2 regions of the Nocardia sp. NPDC049149 genome follow, and region 2 is predicted to be linked to the other one. Evidence: riboswitches for the same ligand, from Rfam matches in the RefSeq annotation. Region 2 holds a riboswitch; the other holds the start of a gene.
What was found. Region 2 has a riboswitch for thiamine pyrophosphate ahead of thiC (phosphomethylpyrimidine synthase ThiC). Riboswitches for the same ligand answer to the same signal wherever they lie in the genome.

Region 1: it holds a riboswitch for thiamine pyrophosphate, as region 2 does, so the genes downstream of both, ACGFNJ_RS09940 (purine-cytosine permease family protein) here and thiC (phosphomethylpyrimidine synthase ThiC) in region 2, are expected to answer to the same signal.

The regions. Positions count from the first base shown of each region.
Region 1 is NZ_JBICTD010000002.1:893,886-901,277, forward strand. Features, by position in the region: gene ACGFNJ_RS09925 (hypothetical protein) at 1-618, opposite strand, end outside; gene ACGFNJ_RS09930 (DUF4254 domain-containing protein) at 1,024-1,470, shown strand; gene ACGFNJ_RS09935 (AbrB family transcriptional regulator) at 1,479-2,612, opposite strand; TPP riboswitch at 2,871-2,985, shown strand; gene ACGFNJ_RS09940 (purine-cytosine permease family protein) at 2,982-4,349, shown strand; gene ACGFNJ_RS09945 (NAD(P)-dependent oxidoreductase) at 4,384-5,304, opposite strand; gene ACGFNJ_RS09950 (RrF2 family transcriptional regulator) at 5,489-5,971, opposite strand; gene ACGFNJ_RS09955 (CynX/NimT family MFS transporter) at 6,054-7,256, shown strand; gene ACGFNJ_RS09960 (cystathionine beta-synthase) at 7,330-7,392, opposite strand, start outside.
Region 2 is NZ_JBICTD010000001.1:362,682-370,073, reverse strand. Features, by position in the region: gene ACGFNJ_RS01855 (dihydrofolate reductase family protein) at 1-199, opposite strand, end outside; gene ACGFNJ_RS01850 (hypothetical protein) at 374-1,240, shown strand; gene thiC (phosphomethylpyrimidine synthase ThiC) at 1,286-2,926, opposite strand; TPP riboswitch at 2,919-3,027, opposite strand; gene ACGFNJ_RS01840 (VOC family protein) at 3,143-3,631, opposite strand; gene ACGFNJ_RS01835 (lipase family protein) at 3,764-5,167, opposite strand; gene ACGFNJ_RS01830 (TetR/AcrR family transcriptional regulator) at 5,265-5,954, shown strand; gene fahA (fumarylacetoacetase) at 6,024-7,205, opposite strand; gene ACGFNJ_RS01820 (homogentisate 1,2-dioxygenase) at 7,202-7,392, opposite strand, start outside.

The DNA.
Region 1 (7,392 bases), on a different contig from region 2:
AATCATGCCACCGCCGATGCCGACCACCAGGACACCGCCGATGGTGGCGAGCACGGTGATGAGGATCGGCATGGTGACCGAGGTGGCAACGCCGATCTGATTCAACGCGGCGACCAGGCCGACGCCCCAGATGAACACCGCGGCAACGCGGCCGATCATCGCGCCGTAGGACAGCCCGCCGAGCATGTTGCCGACCAGGTCACGCACCGCGGACGCGATCGCGCCCGCGATCACCACGATGATGATCGCGACCGCCGCCTTCGGCAGCCACGAGACGATGCCGTCGAGCAGATCGCTCACCGGGTTCGGACCGAAGACGCCGAAGCCGAGCTGCAGCGCGATCAGCAGGATCGCGTAGTAGGCCAGCTTCGCCAGCAGATCCGAGGCGTCGTAGCGGCTGCGCGACATCATCTGCCTGAGTCCGCCACGCTCGACCAGCCGGTCGAAGCCGAGCCGGTCGAGCACCTTGTCCACGATCGTCGAGACGATCTTCGCGACGATCCAGCCGATGATCAGGATGACAAGGAATCCGGCCAGCTTGGGGACGAACGTGGCGACGGAGCTCCACGCGTCCGAGAGGCCTTGTTGGAAATCGATAGCCAAACTGGAGGTGTACATGCCCGTCCCTTCGCTATCCGATTACGCCAAGGCAGTTTGCCGAGGCGGCTTCATGGCCGGTTATACCCCGGCGACATTACTCGAACCAGCTGTTTGCAGATAATTTGCCACATCGGCGCATTCGGCGCGACATCTACCTTTTCCAGGCGCGTAGCCCGCGCCGTTCGGTTCGCCAACCTCACAACCGACCCGACGGTTTGCGGAGAAGATTGTTACGACCTGTCATCGACGTGCCATCTGTCCGACACCGACACGCCGAGACAGCTGGCGCACGCTTAGCTCCGGATCCGGCATCAGGGCAATGCCTCCCGCCCGACACCTGGAGGTGCACCATGACCCCACTGTCCGCCGACGCCGTCGGCACTACCCCGATCCCCCGCATCGCGATGCGCCGAGGAGCCCGCGATGTTCGTGCGTGATCGTGGCCATCGCCCCAGCCGTGGCGGCACGCGGCCGCTGCCTGATCAACGCGAACTGGTCGCCGCCTTCGGTGGCCAGGCAAGCGATCCGGTCACCGACCATCCGCTCATCGACTGGGCCCGCGCGCTGGCCACGTTGCACAGGCAGCGCCACCGCGATCCGCTGGGGGCCGCCGGAATAGATTGCCGCCGTGCCGAGTTGGTGGCCGCCATCGACGCGTGGGTGGCCACCAAGCTGCCGCGCCGCCGGTACACCGAGCAGCTGCGCGCCCGATCACTCGGCGCGACCGTCGATCGGATGGCCGCGGCGCACGTGCACGCCAGCCATCTCCTGCACACCGCAGAGAAGGTGTCCGACGACCGGGTGCACGCGGCGTGGTACCGGCTCGCGTCGCTCGCCGACGAATGGACGGACTTGATCGTGGATGTCTGAGAACGACCTCAGGCGACCAGTTCTGGCTGCATCATGCGGATCTGGCGCGCGGACAGCCAGCGCATGCCGCGGGTCAACAGCGGAAGCATCAGCACCATCAGGAGCAATCGCATGCTCTGCACGCAGGTGATCAGGGGAAGGTTCGCATCCATCGACTCGGCGGTCGCCAGCACCGCGTTGATGCCGCCGGGGGTCGTGGCCAGATAGATGTCGGAGAGCTCGAGATCGACGAAGGTCGCTACGGCGAAAGCCAATCCGGCGACGATCGCAGACAGGGCGACGATGGTGACCGTCATGCCGGGAATCATCCTGGCCATCTCGGTGACGACGGTCCTGGTGAACCGGGTGCCGACCTCGAAGCCGATCAGCACGAACAGCAGGTCCTTGAACAGGTTGGTCGGCGCGTATCCGTGGCTGACGCCGAGCGCGGTGAGCAGCGCGGTCACCAGCATCGGCCCGATCAGTGCCGGGCTCGGCATGTTGAGCCGCCTGCCGAGCTTGGTGCCGACGATGCACAGCATCACCGCAATGGACAGTCCGGCAACCTGATCGCCGCGACCGACGATCATCCAGTAGGGCAGATCAGGGTTGGTGACCGCGCCACCGAGAGTGACTCGCTCGGAGCTCAATCCGCTACTGCTGTTGTTCAGAAAGGCGCCGAGGGCGGGTGCGCTCACTGCGACGAGGGCGACCCGCAGGTACTGCATGAAGGCGACCTGACGCGGATCGGCGTCCATGTCGTCGGCGCAGGCCACCACGGCCGCGGATCCACCGGCCAGCAGGCCGAGCGTGGCGGTTGGCAACTCCACGTGGGCAACTCGGGCGAACACCACCGCGACCAGCAGGCTGATCACCAGCGTCATCACCGTGACCGCAAGCACCGGAATGAGCGCCAAGCCGATGCTGGACAGCAGTGAGACCTCGAGATAGCTACCCATCAGCACGCCGAGCATGGCTTGCACGCCGACCGAAACCTGGCGAGGCAGCGGGGCTGGCAGCTTCCCCATCAACGCCAGCGCGCCACCGACGACGATCGCCAGGATCATTTGGGGCGCTGGAAAATGTATCCAGTCGAGCAACTCCGCCCCGGCAAGCACCGAGGCCAGCAGAGCGACCCAACCGATCCCTTGCTTCCGAGTCATACCTGAGAATCCTTGCCCTAGCGAATGAACAGACCGTTACGACTCCGTTATCAGGGTTAACAGCTAATGTGATCCCCGACGCATGCCATCAATTCCCTGCTCAGACGCAGGATTGCCGGATCTTGTTACAACCTCGTGTCCCCGATGATTCTATCTGGAAATAATTGAGCGAATGCCCAGCTGGCGATTTGTTCACCTAGCAGCCACCTACGGACCGGACCACGCGCGAAGCCGTCACGTGTACCATTTGCCCGAACAAACCCCTATCGCGGGAGCTCGGGCACGGCCGGGCTGAGAGGGCGGACCCCACGCTTCGCCGACCGCCTGAACCTGTCCGGGTAATGCCGGCGTAGGAAGAGCGTTTCGGTCATGTCTGCCTCGACCTTGCCCACCGCCGAACGGCACGAAGCTCCGTTCACCCTCGACGAACCCGCCCCGAAAGTGCTGTCCTTCTGGGACCAGAGCGCATTCTGGGCAAATCTCGGCGTCAGCCTCATCGCCTTCTCCGGCGCATATACCGTGCTCGCGCCGAATGCCGAGGGCGCACCGCAGCTCTCGATCGCCGCGGGCATCCTCGCGATGATCGTCGGCACGGTCGCGGGCGGCGTCATGCTCGGCCTGGCCGCCGTGCCTGGCGCTAAGACGGGCAAACCGGCGATGGTGCTGCTCCGCGGCCTGTTCGGCGCGAAACTCAGCTACCTGCCAACGGTTTTGAACATCGCGCAGTTGATCGGCTGGGGCACCTTCGAGCTGATCGTCATCGGTGACGCGGCCGACGAACTGTTCGGCGGCGGCCCGCACTGGCTGTATGTCGTCGCCGCGGGCGTCCTCACCACAGTCTTGACGATCTGGCCGCTCGGCTCGGTGCGGATGCTGCGCCGGTTCGTCACCGCTGGCGTGGTGATCGCGCTGATCTGGTTCTACATCCAGTTCTTCCGCGCGGGTCTGCCCGACCTCACCGCGAATCCCGGCCCGCACGGCAGCGGTCCGTTCGGCGTCGACTGGAACCTCTTCTGGATCGCCACGGACGCGGCGCTTGCGGTGTCGATCTCCTGGGTGCCGGTGGCCGCCGACTACACCAGGCATTCGCGCAGCACCGGCTCCGCGTTCGGCGCGGCGAGCGGCGCCTACGCGCTCACCCAGATCGTCGCCTATATCCTCGGGCTGTTCGCGCTGGCGCGGGCGACCGGCGGCGGCCAGTACTCGCCCTTCCTCGCTGTCACTCTCGGCGGCCTTTTCTTCTTTGTGTTCGTGCTTCGCGAGGCCGACCAGTCGTTCGCCAACGTGTACTCCACCGCGGTCTCGATCCAGAATCTCGCGCCGCGCCTGGACCGCCGGGTCCTGTCGATAGGCCTCGGCGCGCTGATCACCGTGCTCGCGCTGCTGCTGAACATGGGCAACTACTTCGGCTTCCTCGGGCTGATCGGCTCGGTGTTCGTGCCGATGCTCGGCGTGCTCGTCGGCGACTTCTTCCTGCGGGCGAAGGGCGAGTGGAACACCGCCGCCGACGCACCGTCGCGGTGGGGCATGATCGTCGCCTGGCTCGCGGGGTTCACCGTCTATCAGCTGATCAATCCGGGTGATGCCGGCGTGTGGACCGACTTCTGGGTGAACATCCAAGAGCGCCTGCACTTCACCAAGCAGGCGTGGATGAGCGCGTCCCTCCTGTCGTTCCTCGTCGCGCTGCTGGTCGCATGGGTGGTCGGCCGGATCACCACGCAGCGCACTGCCCGCTGAGCGTGCGGATGCGACGCGACGCGACGCGACGAAGCTAGTCGGCCCCGGCCGCGAGCCTGCCGCGAAGATCGTGCTCGTCGGCTCGATCCCCGCGGAGCAGTTCGTAGAGCGCGGTGATGCTGTTGTCTCCATATCCTTGGTCCATCGCGCGGCCGAGGAGCTCGAACATCGGCCGATGCCAGGCCATGTCGACGCCGGTTTCGGTGCCGAGGGCGAGGTCGTCGTCGTTGGCCGAATGGAACAACGCGACCGAGGAGCCGAGCTTGGTGTAGTCGCGGGTGTCGATCTCCTCGGCGAGGACGGGCAGCAGGGATTCGATCATCTGCAGCCACTTGGTCGCGTGCCGCACCATCGAGCTCGCAGGCAAGCCACGCGCGGACAGCACCGCGGCGCCTTCGAAGAACCCCAGTAGCGCGGGCAGCAGGGTCGCGCCGACGGCGGCCTCGTACAGGGCAGCCAGATCGGGCTCGGGACCGAGATGCTCCAGGTCGCCGCCGAGCACCCGCAGGGTTTCGGCGTGCTCGTCGAAGAGCGCACGGCTACCGCCGAAGTACAGCAGCGTATCCGGGTTACCAACGGCCGCAGGCACATTTTTGATCGCGCCGCCCAGAAAACCGGCGTCGTGCTCTGCGGCCCATGCGGCCAGTGCCCTTGCCCCTGCCGGAGCCCCGCTGTTCACCGTGATCAGCGTGCGCCCACCGATCGCATGGCAGGCCGGCGCCAGGGTCTCGGCGGTGGCCTCGAATCCGATGAGGCAACTGATGATCAGCGGACTCGCGGCGACCGCCTCGGCGATCTCGCCGACGTGCCTGGCACCAAGCGCCACCAACGATGCCGCCTTCTCCGGGCTGCGGTTCCACACCGTGGTCGGATGCCCGGCACGGAGAAAGGCTTTCGCCAGCGCGCTGCCCATCGATCCGAGACCAACCACGGTCACCGGCGTGCGGTCGGTCATAGTCGCTCCACTCCAAGATATTTCGACGACGGTCGCCGACTACCGACTTCAGTCTTGGTGCACACCGAACGGACCGGCAAGTACGCACTTTTCCGTCCAATACCAACGCGGAGGTAAGCATCCAGGTCAGCGACGCACCGAGTCGACGTGCCGAACAGTCCTGGAGTGCACAGGCATTCGAGGGTTAGCGCGTGCCGGTGGTCAGCCAGTCACGCAGGTCGGTCAGCGCGGTGCCGCTACTGTCGGCGTCGATGTTCGCGGCCAGGTCCGCGATGGTGATGGCGGCGAGGGCCGCCCGCCACGCCGCGTCGGCGGCGGCCATGGCGCGGGCGATCGCGCAGGGCACACGGCAGCTTTTCGCGGGCAGGGCGAGCGGGCCCTGCTGGCGAATCTCGGTGCAGCGGAAGGCCGGGTCGGTGCCGTCTACCGCCTCGACCACCTCGAGGGCGGTGATGCTGTCGGCGGCACGGGTGAGCACGTAGCCGCCGGCCGGGCCGGGGACCGAGCGCACAATGTCGGCCCGGGACAGCGCCTGGAGATGTTTGGCGAGGTAGGCCGTCGGCACGCCATGCAACTCGGCCAACCGGGCGGCGGGCACCGGGTCGACCGCCTGACCGAGAGAAACACAGCAGTGCATGGCCCATTCGACGCCGTTGGACATCTTCATGCGGACAGCATATCTCGGATAGAAAATGTCCGAGACTGTGCTATAACTTGGACATTAAATGTCCGAGATTGAGGTACCCGTCATGACCACACTTCGAGACCGCCCCACACCGACCACCAAAGACCGCGCCGCCCTCGCCTTTGCAACGATGGCGTTGTTCGTCGCCGCGGCCAATCTGCGCCCCGCCATCGCCGCGGTGTCCCCGCTGGTCGATCGGATTCGCCTAGACCTCGGCTTGTCCTCTACCGGGGTCGCCCTGTTGACCACCGTCCCGACCCTGGCGATGGGTCTGTGCGCGCCCGTCGCGGCGGCGATCGGCCGCCGCTTCGGCTTGCAACGCGGCGTACTGATCGGCCTGGTGGTGGTCGCAATCGCCACTGCCGCACGCGGATTCGGCACCGCAACCTGGCTGCAGCTCAGCTGCGCCGCCGTGGTCGGCGCCGGCATCGCCGTCGCGCAGACACTGCTGCCCGCGGTGGTGAAGTCGCGGTTCGCCGAGCGCGCCGGGCTGGTCACCGGCATCTATACCGCGGGACTCGGATTGGGCGGCGCGGTCGCCGCAGGCAGCAGCGCGCCGCTAGCCGACGCGCTGGATTCCTGGCCGGGCGCGCTGGCGTCGTGGGCGGTACTCGCCGTCGCAGGCATCCTGCTGTGGTCTGCGGCGCGGTCCGCGCTGCGCCTGGACGATGTGTCGGGACCGCAGGGGCCCGCGACGAAGGGCCTGCCGTTGCGCAGCGTGACGGCATGGCGGATCACCGTGCTCGCTGCGCTCAACTCGGCGCTGTATTACTGCGAATTGGCCTGGGTCGCACCGCTGTTGCACGATGCGGCCGGATATCGCGAGGCCTACGCGGGTTTCCTGCTCACCGCCATGATCTCGATCCAGGTGGTGGCGATGCTCGCGGTTCCGGCGCTGCTCGGTGAGCACAGGGACAAGCGCGTCGGGCTCGCGCTGACCACAGTGCTGACGGCCGTCGGCTTCCTCGGGCTCGCACTGAGCCCGGCCACCGCCACCTGGCTCTGGATCGTCGCACTCGGCATCGGCCACGGCGGCCTGTTCACCCTGGTGCTCACCGTGCCGGTGTCGATGAGCCGCGATGTGGCCGAAGCCGGACGCTACAGCGCCATGGCGTTTTTCGTCGGCTACGCCGCCGCGGCGGTGGCACCCGTCCTGGTCGGCGCGCTGCGCGACGAGACAGGCGACTTCCGGCTCGCCTTCGGATTACTCGGTGGCGCAACGGTATTGCTCTTGGTGCCGATCGCAGGCATGGTCCGGCGCGACTGAGCCGCTGGCCGCCGCCCACCGAACCGAGACGGGTTCGGTGGGCGGAAAGCCAAGGGCAACAGTTAGTTCCGAATCAACGACCCAGGCTGCCGGTGCTCAAGAAGCCGAGCAGGTCATGCCTGGTGATGACGCCGAC
Region 2 (7,392 bases):
CATCCTCAGGCAGGTGCGGCCAGAACTCGGCCATCAACTCGTACAGGCGGCGGCCGTGCAGCGAGACCTCGATCTGGCGGTAGCGGTCGTTGTGGAACTGGTGCAGTTCGTCATCCGGGTCGGTCCAGTCGATGTTGCCGTCGCGGTCGTTGATGTAACCGTCCATGGACACGCCGATGCCGTAGATCAGTTTCCGCATGACCGCGTAGACCTCCTTCGAGCTCGCCACTCATCGGTGGACATTAGTTACCGATGCCGTGCCGCGGTGGCAGATGAGCTTGTTTCGTCGCGAACCCGGTGGCACCCGAGCCGATTGTCATCGAACATATGTTCGATACACTGGAGGTGCTGGATGCGGCGAGAGCGAGGGGTCATGCGTGAGTCGTCGGCGGGGTTGTTGAAGTTGCTGGTCAACGAGGTGGCGCTGCGGCATGGGTATGGGTGTGTGGAGTCGGGGGACGAGTTCGTGTTCTCCGGGCGCGGGTCGTTTCGCGTGGTGGTGCCGTGTACCCGGTTGGAACGGCGGGTGGCGCGGGCGCCGCGGCAGCTGTGGGCGACGATCGTCGGGGACCGGCTGGACATGCAGATCGCGGATCTGGTTGCCGATCATTTCGAGATGTCGCGCCTGGCGTTCGTGCGCCCCTTGCTACGGACGCGGCTCTGCTCGGCGCGGACCAGCGGGCTGATCAATGATGTGCGCCGGTTGGTGGCCCCGGGATTGTTGCAGCGGGTGCTGGTCGACTTCGGCGACATCATGACGCCGGTGACCTATGCCCAGGCGCAGGCGTGGGGCGCGAAGGAATCCGAGCTGTTCGAGATCGCGGAGGGGAACACTCGCGCCGACGGCGGTCTCGATCTGATGGCCGCCGAGATCGACGGCATGGACGATGTGGACATCCAGATGCTCTATGGCGCTTCGGATTTCGTCACCGCACACGTGCGCTGGCTGGACGATTATCCGGTGGTCGGGCCATGGGGTGCCCTGCTGGTCATCCCAGGCCACACTCATCTGCTCATTCACCCGATCACCGGGCCCACCGTCTTCGCCGGAACAAGCCTGCTTGCCCAACTATTGGTCGCGGGTGAAGCCGACGTGCGACCGATCAGCCGCGCAATCTACTGGTGGCGCAACCGAATCACGGTGGACATCGCCGCCACCATCCAGGGTGTCGGCGAACTCATGGAGGTCGTCCCCGCGGATCACCTCGAGTCGCTGCTCGACATCATGCGCCGCGGCTGAGCGGTTCCCGCGCACCATGAGTACGCGGGAACCGCTTGCGGAAAACTACGAAACCACCGGCAGATAAACAGCTTTACCGTGGTCGACGAACTCGGCCGACTTCTCCGCCATCCCCGCCTCGATCGCTTCCACGTCGGTCAACTGGTTGCGCGCGGCGTACTCGCGCACATCCGCCGAGATCCGCATCGAGCAGAACTTCGGCCCGCACATGGAGCAGAAGTGTGCCGTCTTGGCGGGCTCCGCGGGCAGCGTCTCGTCGTGGTACTCGCGGGCGGTATCCGGATCCAGCGACAGCGCGAACTGATCGCGCCAGCGGAATTCGAAACGCGCCTTGGACAATTCGTTGTCCCGGTCCTGCGCGTGCGGATGCCCCTTGGCCAGATCGGCGGCGTGCGCGGCGATCTTGTAGGTGATCACGCCGACCTTCACGTCATCCCGATTGGGCAGGCCGAGATGCTCCTTCGGCGTGACGTAGCAGAGCATCGCCGTGCCTGCCTGCGCGATGATCGCCGCGCCGATGGCCGAGGTGATGTGGTCGTAGGCGGGTGCGATATCGGTGGCGAGCGGGCCGAGGGTGTAGAACGGCGCCTCCTCGCACAGCTCCTCCTCCAGCCGCACGTTCTCCACGATCTTGTGCATCGGCACGTGGCCCGGTCCCTCGATCATCACCTGCACGCCATGGGATTTCGCGATCTTCGTCAGCTCGCCGAGCGTGCGCAGCTCGGCGAACTGCGCCTCGTCGTTGGCGTCGGCGATGGAACCGGGACGCAGCCCGTCACCGAGGGAGAAGGTCACGTCGTAGCGGGCGAGGATCTCACACAGCTCCGCGAAGCGGGTGTACAGGAACGATTCCTGGTGATGCGCCAAACACCAAGCGGCCATGATGGATCCGCCGCGCGACACGATGCCGGTGACCCGCTTCGCGGTCAGCGGGATGTAGCGGAGCAGCACGCCCGCATGCACGGTCATGTAGTCGACACCCTGCTCGCACTGCTCGAGGATGGTCTCGCGGTAGATCTCCCAGGTGAGCTGGGTCGGATCGCCGTTCACCTTCTCCAGCGCCTGGTAGATCGGCACGGTGCCGACCGGAACGGGGGAGTTGCGCAGGATCCACTCGCGGGTCTCGTGGATGTTCTTGCCGGTCGACAGGTCCATGATGGTGTCGGCGCCCCAGCGGGTGGCCCACACCATCTTCTCCACCTCCTCGGCGATGGAGGACGAGACGGCCGAGTTGCCGATGTTCGCATTGATCTTCACCAGGAACTTCTTGCCGATGATGGTCGGCTCCAGCTCCGGATGCTTGTGGTTGGCCGGAATCACCGCGCGCCCCGCCGCGACCTCGTCGCGGACCAGCTCGGGCGAGACGCCTTCGCGAGCGGCAATGAAGCGCATCTCCGGTGTGATGATGCCCTGCCGTGCCCAGGCCAGCTGGGTTGGTGGGCCGTCCACCTCGGGCTTTGCCCAGGTGTCGCGCAGTTTTGGCAGCCCACCCTCCAGATCGATGACCGCGGTGTCATCGGTGTACGGACCCGAGGTGTCGTAGACGTCGAAATGCTCACCGTTGGTCATGTTGATCCGGCGGACCGGAATCCGCAGGCCGTCCACTTCGGTGTAGTGCTTGACACTGCCTTCGATCGGTCCGGTGGTCACCGAATCGACGGTCTCGGACGCAGCGGCTTTTGCCATGATGTTTCCTCCCTACGCCGGCATTACCCGGTCAGGTTCATACGGTCGACGGCCCTAGCCGTCCTCTCAGCCCGCTGGTGCGAGCCCCCGTTGGCGGTGTGAAATTTTCCCGCCCGACAGTACCTGTTGCCCCTGAGAGTTGCCCGATGACCGGAGGAATTTCCAACTCGACGCCGAGCCCGAGGGGCCCGGCGTCGGCGGAATCGACGGTTCGGCTCAGGCGGGGTCGATCTTGCCGTCGTAGGCGTCGCGCATCGCCTGCAGCACGATTTTCTTCATGCCGAACATCGCCTTCATGGCGCGGTTGACGGCTTCCCGGTCGTCGCCGCTGACCAGTTCGTAGGCCTCGCTCGGCCAGATCTGCCACGGGACGCCGTACTTGTCGTTCAGCCAACCACATTCGATCTCCTTGCCACCGTCGGCGAGCAGTGCCGACCAGAGGCGGTCGACCTCCTCCTGGTCGTCGCAGTTGACCAGCAGCGACATGGCATGGGTGTAGTTGTATTCACCGCCGCCGTTGATGGCGGTGAACTTCTGGCCGTTCAGCTCGAAGTCGACAGTGACCGCCAGGTCGGCAGGGCGGCCGCTGGCCTCGGTGTAGTGCTGGATATCGGTGATCTTGGAGTCGGCGAACAGCGAACAGTAGAACTCGGCGGCTTCCTTGGCCTCCGTGTCGTACCAGAGGTTGGTGACGATTTTCTGCATGGCGGTCCTCCCGGCCGGAGTGGGTGATGTACCTATGCAGACGATGCGGGCCGCCTGAACTAATCGCAGCGGAACAGACAAGACCGCCCTTCGACCGGGCCGACGTCGGTCGAGGGGCGGCCGTCCGCGGGCTTACCGCTCGCGGGGTCCGATCGGGAAGCCCAGTGCGCCGAAGGTGGCGTTCAGGTTGATCTCGATTTGGGTCAGCAGTGCGTTGAAGTCAGCCAGCATGGACACGACATTCTCGGTGCGGCAACCGAATTGGTCGGGTGCCTGCGGTGCGAGGCGGGACTTCAGCCAGTTGAGCGTGTCGGCCATGCCGAGTGAGGGCAGGGTCAGGTGCTCACTGAGATGGTCGCGCTTGTAGATCACGGAAGCGCCACCGGCACACCACTGTTGGGACAGCCGGTCGTTGGTCCACACCGGCACAGCCTCGTCGAAGACGCCCTGGTACAGGAAGATCGGCGCGGTGGGGATGTTGCGGCCGAGCACCGTCGACTCGAAGGCCTCCTTGATCTCGGGCACCTGCAGGAAGTCCGGGATCGGGATGGTCAGCATGCGGCCGTAGTCGATGAACATCTGGCTGAGTGCGTTGCGCGGCAGGCACTGCTGGTTGGTCCGGTCCATCAGCGCCTTGCCCTCGGCGGTCAGGTAGCGGTCGCTCGCCTCCTTGAACTTCGGGTAGGCGTTGCGCAGCGACGAGATGCCGATGCCGATCAACGAGGAGAACATCGAGCCGTTGACGTGCAGCAACGACACCACATCCGAGGTCGGCGCGCCGAGGGCGATGCCCTTGACGTTCAGCTCCGGCGCGTAGGTCGGCTGCATTTCGGCTGCCCAGCCCGAACCCATGCCGCCGCCGGAGTAACCCCACATCGCGACGGGTGTGTTCGCGCCGTCGAGGCCGAGCGGTTGGAAGCGTTGCGCGGCACGGATGCCGTCGAGGGTCATGTAGCCGGGCTCCCGCGGCACGGTCAGGTGGCCGTTGAGGCCCTCGTAGTCCGGGACCGAGATCGCCCAGCCCTGGCTGATCAGTGCCGCGATGGCGATCAGCTCGCTCTGGGAGTGGATGCCTTCGATTCCTGGCAGGCCTGAACCCTGTTGCAGCACAAAGGATGGTGAGCAGTTGTTGCTCGCGCTGTCGTAGTAGAACTGCAGCGAAACCAAGGGGCGCGAGCGATTCGGGTCCGCGCCTGCGGGCAGGATCACCGTGGTGACGGCGACCGTTGGTTGTTCGTTGAGATCGGTGGTGCGGTAAAGCAACTGCCAGGTGCGCACATTCAGCGGCAGCAGCGTCGCCACGGCCAGCCGTACCTCGCGGGACCGGAGAATGGTGCCCGGCTCCTGTGCGTCGAACGCTTCGGGTGGTTGGTAGAACGGGTCCTCGGTCGGGAGCGGCAGCGCCGCGGCCGGTGCAGGCGTGATCCCGCCGGCGAGCAGCACGGTGGCGACGGCGAAGGCCATGGTCACCAGCACTGCGATGGCACGTCTTCCGCGGCGCGGGCGGCCGGTCGGATCCCCTTTGATCACTGACACGTGTGCGTCCTTCCTCATCAACGTGACAGCGATTACAGCATGAGAACCTGTTATCAACAAGAACTCTTTTTACTAATCATCGAGCTATGGTCATTGGATGACCCGCAGCAAATCCGCCGCGCGGCCTGCCCCGACGCCGGCTCGCCGCCGGATCCGTGGACTCGACGCCGAACAGCGCAGCGCACAGCGACGTAGCCAGCTGCTCGACGCGGCCACCGAACTGTTTGCCGAGCACAGCTATTCGGGAACATCGATCGAGCAGATCTGCCAGCGTGCCTACGTCGGAACCAAAGGGTTCTACGATCATTTCGACAGCAAGGAAGCGTGCTACCTCGCGCTGCTCGCACAGCTCACCGCGCAGATCCAGCAACGAGTGATCGACGGCGCTGCCGCGGCAGCCACCTTGGACTGGCCCGAGCGCTCCGTGCCGGTGATCGCCGCGTTCGTGCACGCGATCGCCGACGATCCGCGCTTGGCGAAGGTGACTTTCGGTGAGGCGGGCGGCATCTCGCCGACCGTGGAGAAGATGCGCCGCAGCAACCGGCGCTGGGCGGCGGCCTTCCTCGACCGCGAATGGTCCGGCGAGCCTGCGCCCGATGCCGGGGTCCAGCGGGCCAGGCTGGCCTCGGCGTTGGCCACGATCGGCGGCATGTTCGAGCTCGTCGCGGACTGGCTGCACCACCACGACGACGGCGGCCCGCCGGATGTCATCGAGACGCTGATCGAAGACCTGACCCACTTCATCGCCGTGGTGTACGCGGGGCGCAAAGTTGTTGCGGGGGAATAGATGCGGAAACGACGCGAGTCGAACCGATAAGGATCGGTCCGACTCGCGTCGCAGTGTGGTGCGGTCCGACTAGCCGCGCGGGCGCGCGGGCCGGATGCGGCCCCTGACCTCACCGAGGCCGATGCGCTGGACGTCGGGGCCCGGCGCGGACGCCGTGATGTTCACCTCGTCGCCGTCCTCCAGGAAGGTACGCTTCTGGCCGTTCACCAAGACGGGTTCGCTACCGCCCCAGGACAATTCGATGAACGATCCGCGTTGATCCGGTTCCGGTCCCGAGATGGTGCCCGAGGCGTACAGATCGCCGGTGCGGGTGACAGCGCCGTTCGCGGTGAGATGGGCCAGCATCTGCGCCGGTGACCAGTACATCCGGGAGAAGGGCGGGTGCGCGACCTCGGATCCGTTCCAGGAGACCGTCAGATCGATGTCGAGTCCCCACGGTTGCTTGTCGAGCAGGTAGGGCAGCGGTTCCGGCGATTGCTCCGGAGTCGGCACGCGCGCGGATTCCAGTGCGGCCAACGGGGTTACCCACGGCGACAGCGACGTCGCGAACGACTTGCCGAGGAAGGGGCCGAGCGGCTGGTACTCCCAGGCCTGGATGTCGCGGGCGGACCAGTCGTTGACCAGGGCGACGCCGAAGACCCGTTCGGCGAACTCGCCGGTCTCGACCGGGGTGCCGAGTTCGGAGCCGACGCCGATCAGGAAGCCGAGCTCGGCCTCGATGTCGAGCCTGCGGGACGGTCCGAAATCCGGTGTGCCCGAATCGGTTCTGCGCTGGCCGCATGGACGGATGACGTCGGTGCCCGAGACGACGACGGTGCCTGCGCGGCCGTGGTAGCCGACCGGCAGGTGCCGCCAGTTCGGCAGCAGCGCTTCGCCGTCCGGCCGGAACAGCCTGCCGAGGTTCGTCGCGTGATCGATGCTGGCGTAGAAATCGACGTAGTCGCCGATCGGCACCGGCAGACCGAGGTGCACCTCCGACAGCGCATGCACCGCGCTGCTGTCGATCTCGGTGTCGACCAGCGCGCGGACGCGCTCGCGCACCTCGCGCCAGCGCTGCGGGCCCTGCGCCATCAGGCCCGCCAGGCTCGGCGCGCCGAACTCCGGATCACCAAGTGCCACTGCGAGATCGATGACGGAATCGCCGAGCCGGGTGCCGACGCGGTAGGCCTGCCCCGCGGGCGCGAACACACCGTAGGGCAGATTGTCCGGACCGAACAGCGAATCGTTCGGTACCTCGATGCGTGTCTTCACTCGGGCCCCCGTCCTGACCAGGTCCACGCGTACGCCGGATCTTCGCAGGCGAGCGCCCCTTCGCCGAGCTCGAGCGGCCGGAAGGTGTCGACCATGACCGCGAGCTCGTCGAAGTACTCCAGCCCGATGCTTCGCTCATAGGCGCCGGGTTGCGGGCCGTGCGCGTAGCCGCCGGGATGCACCGACA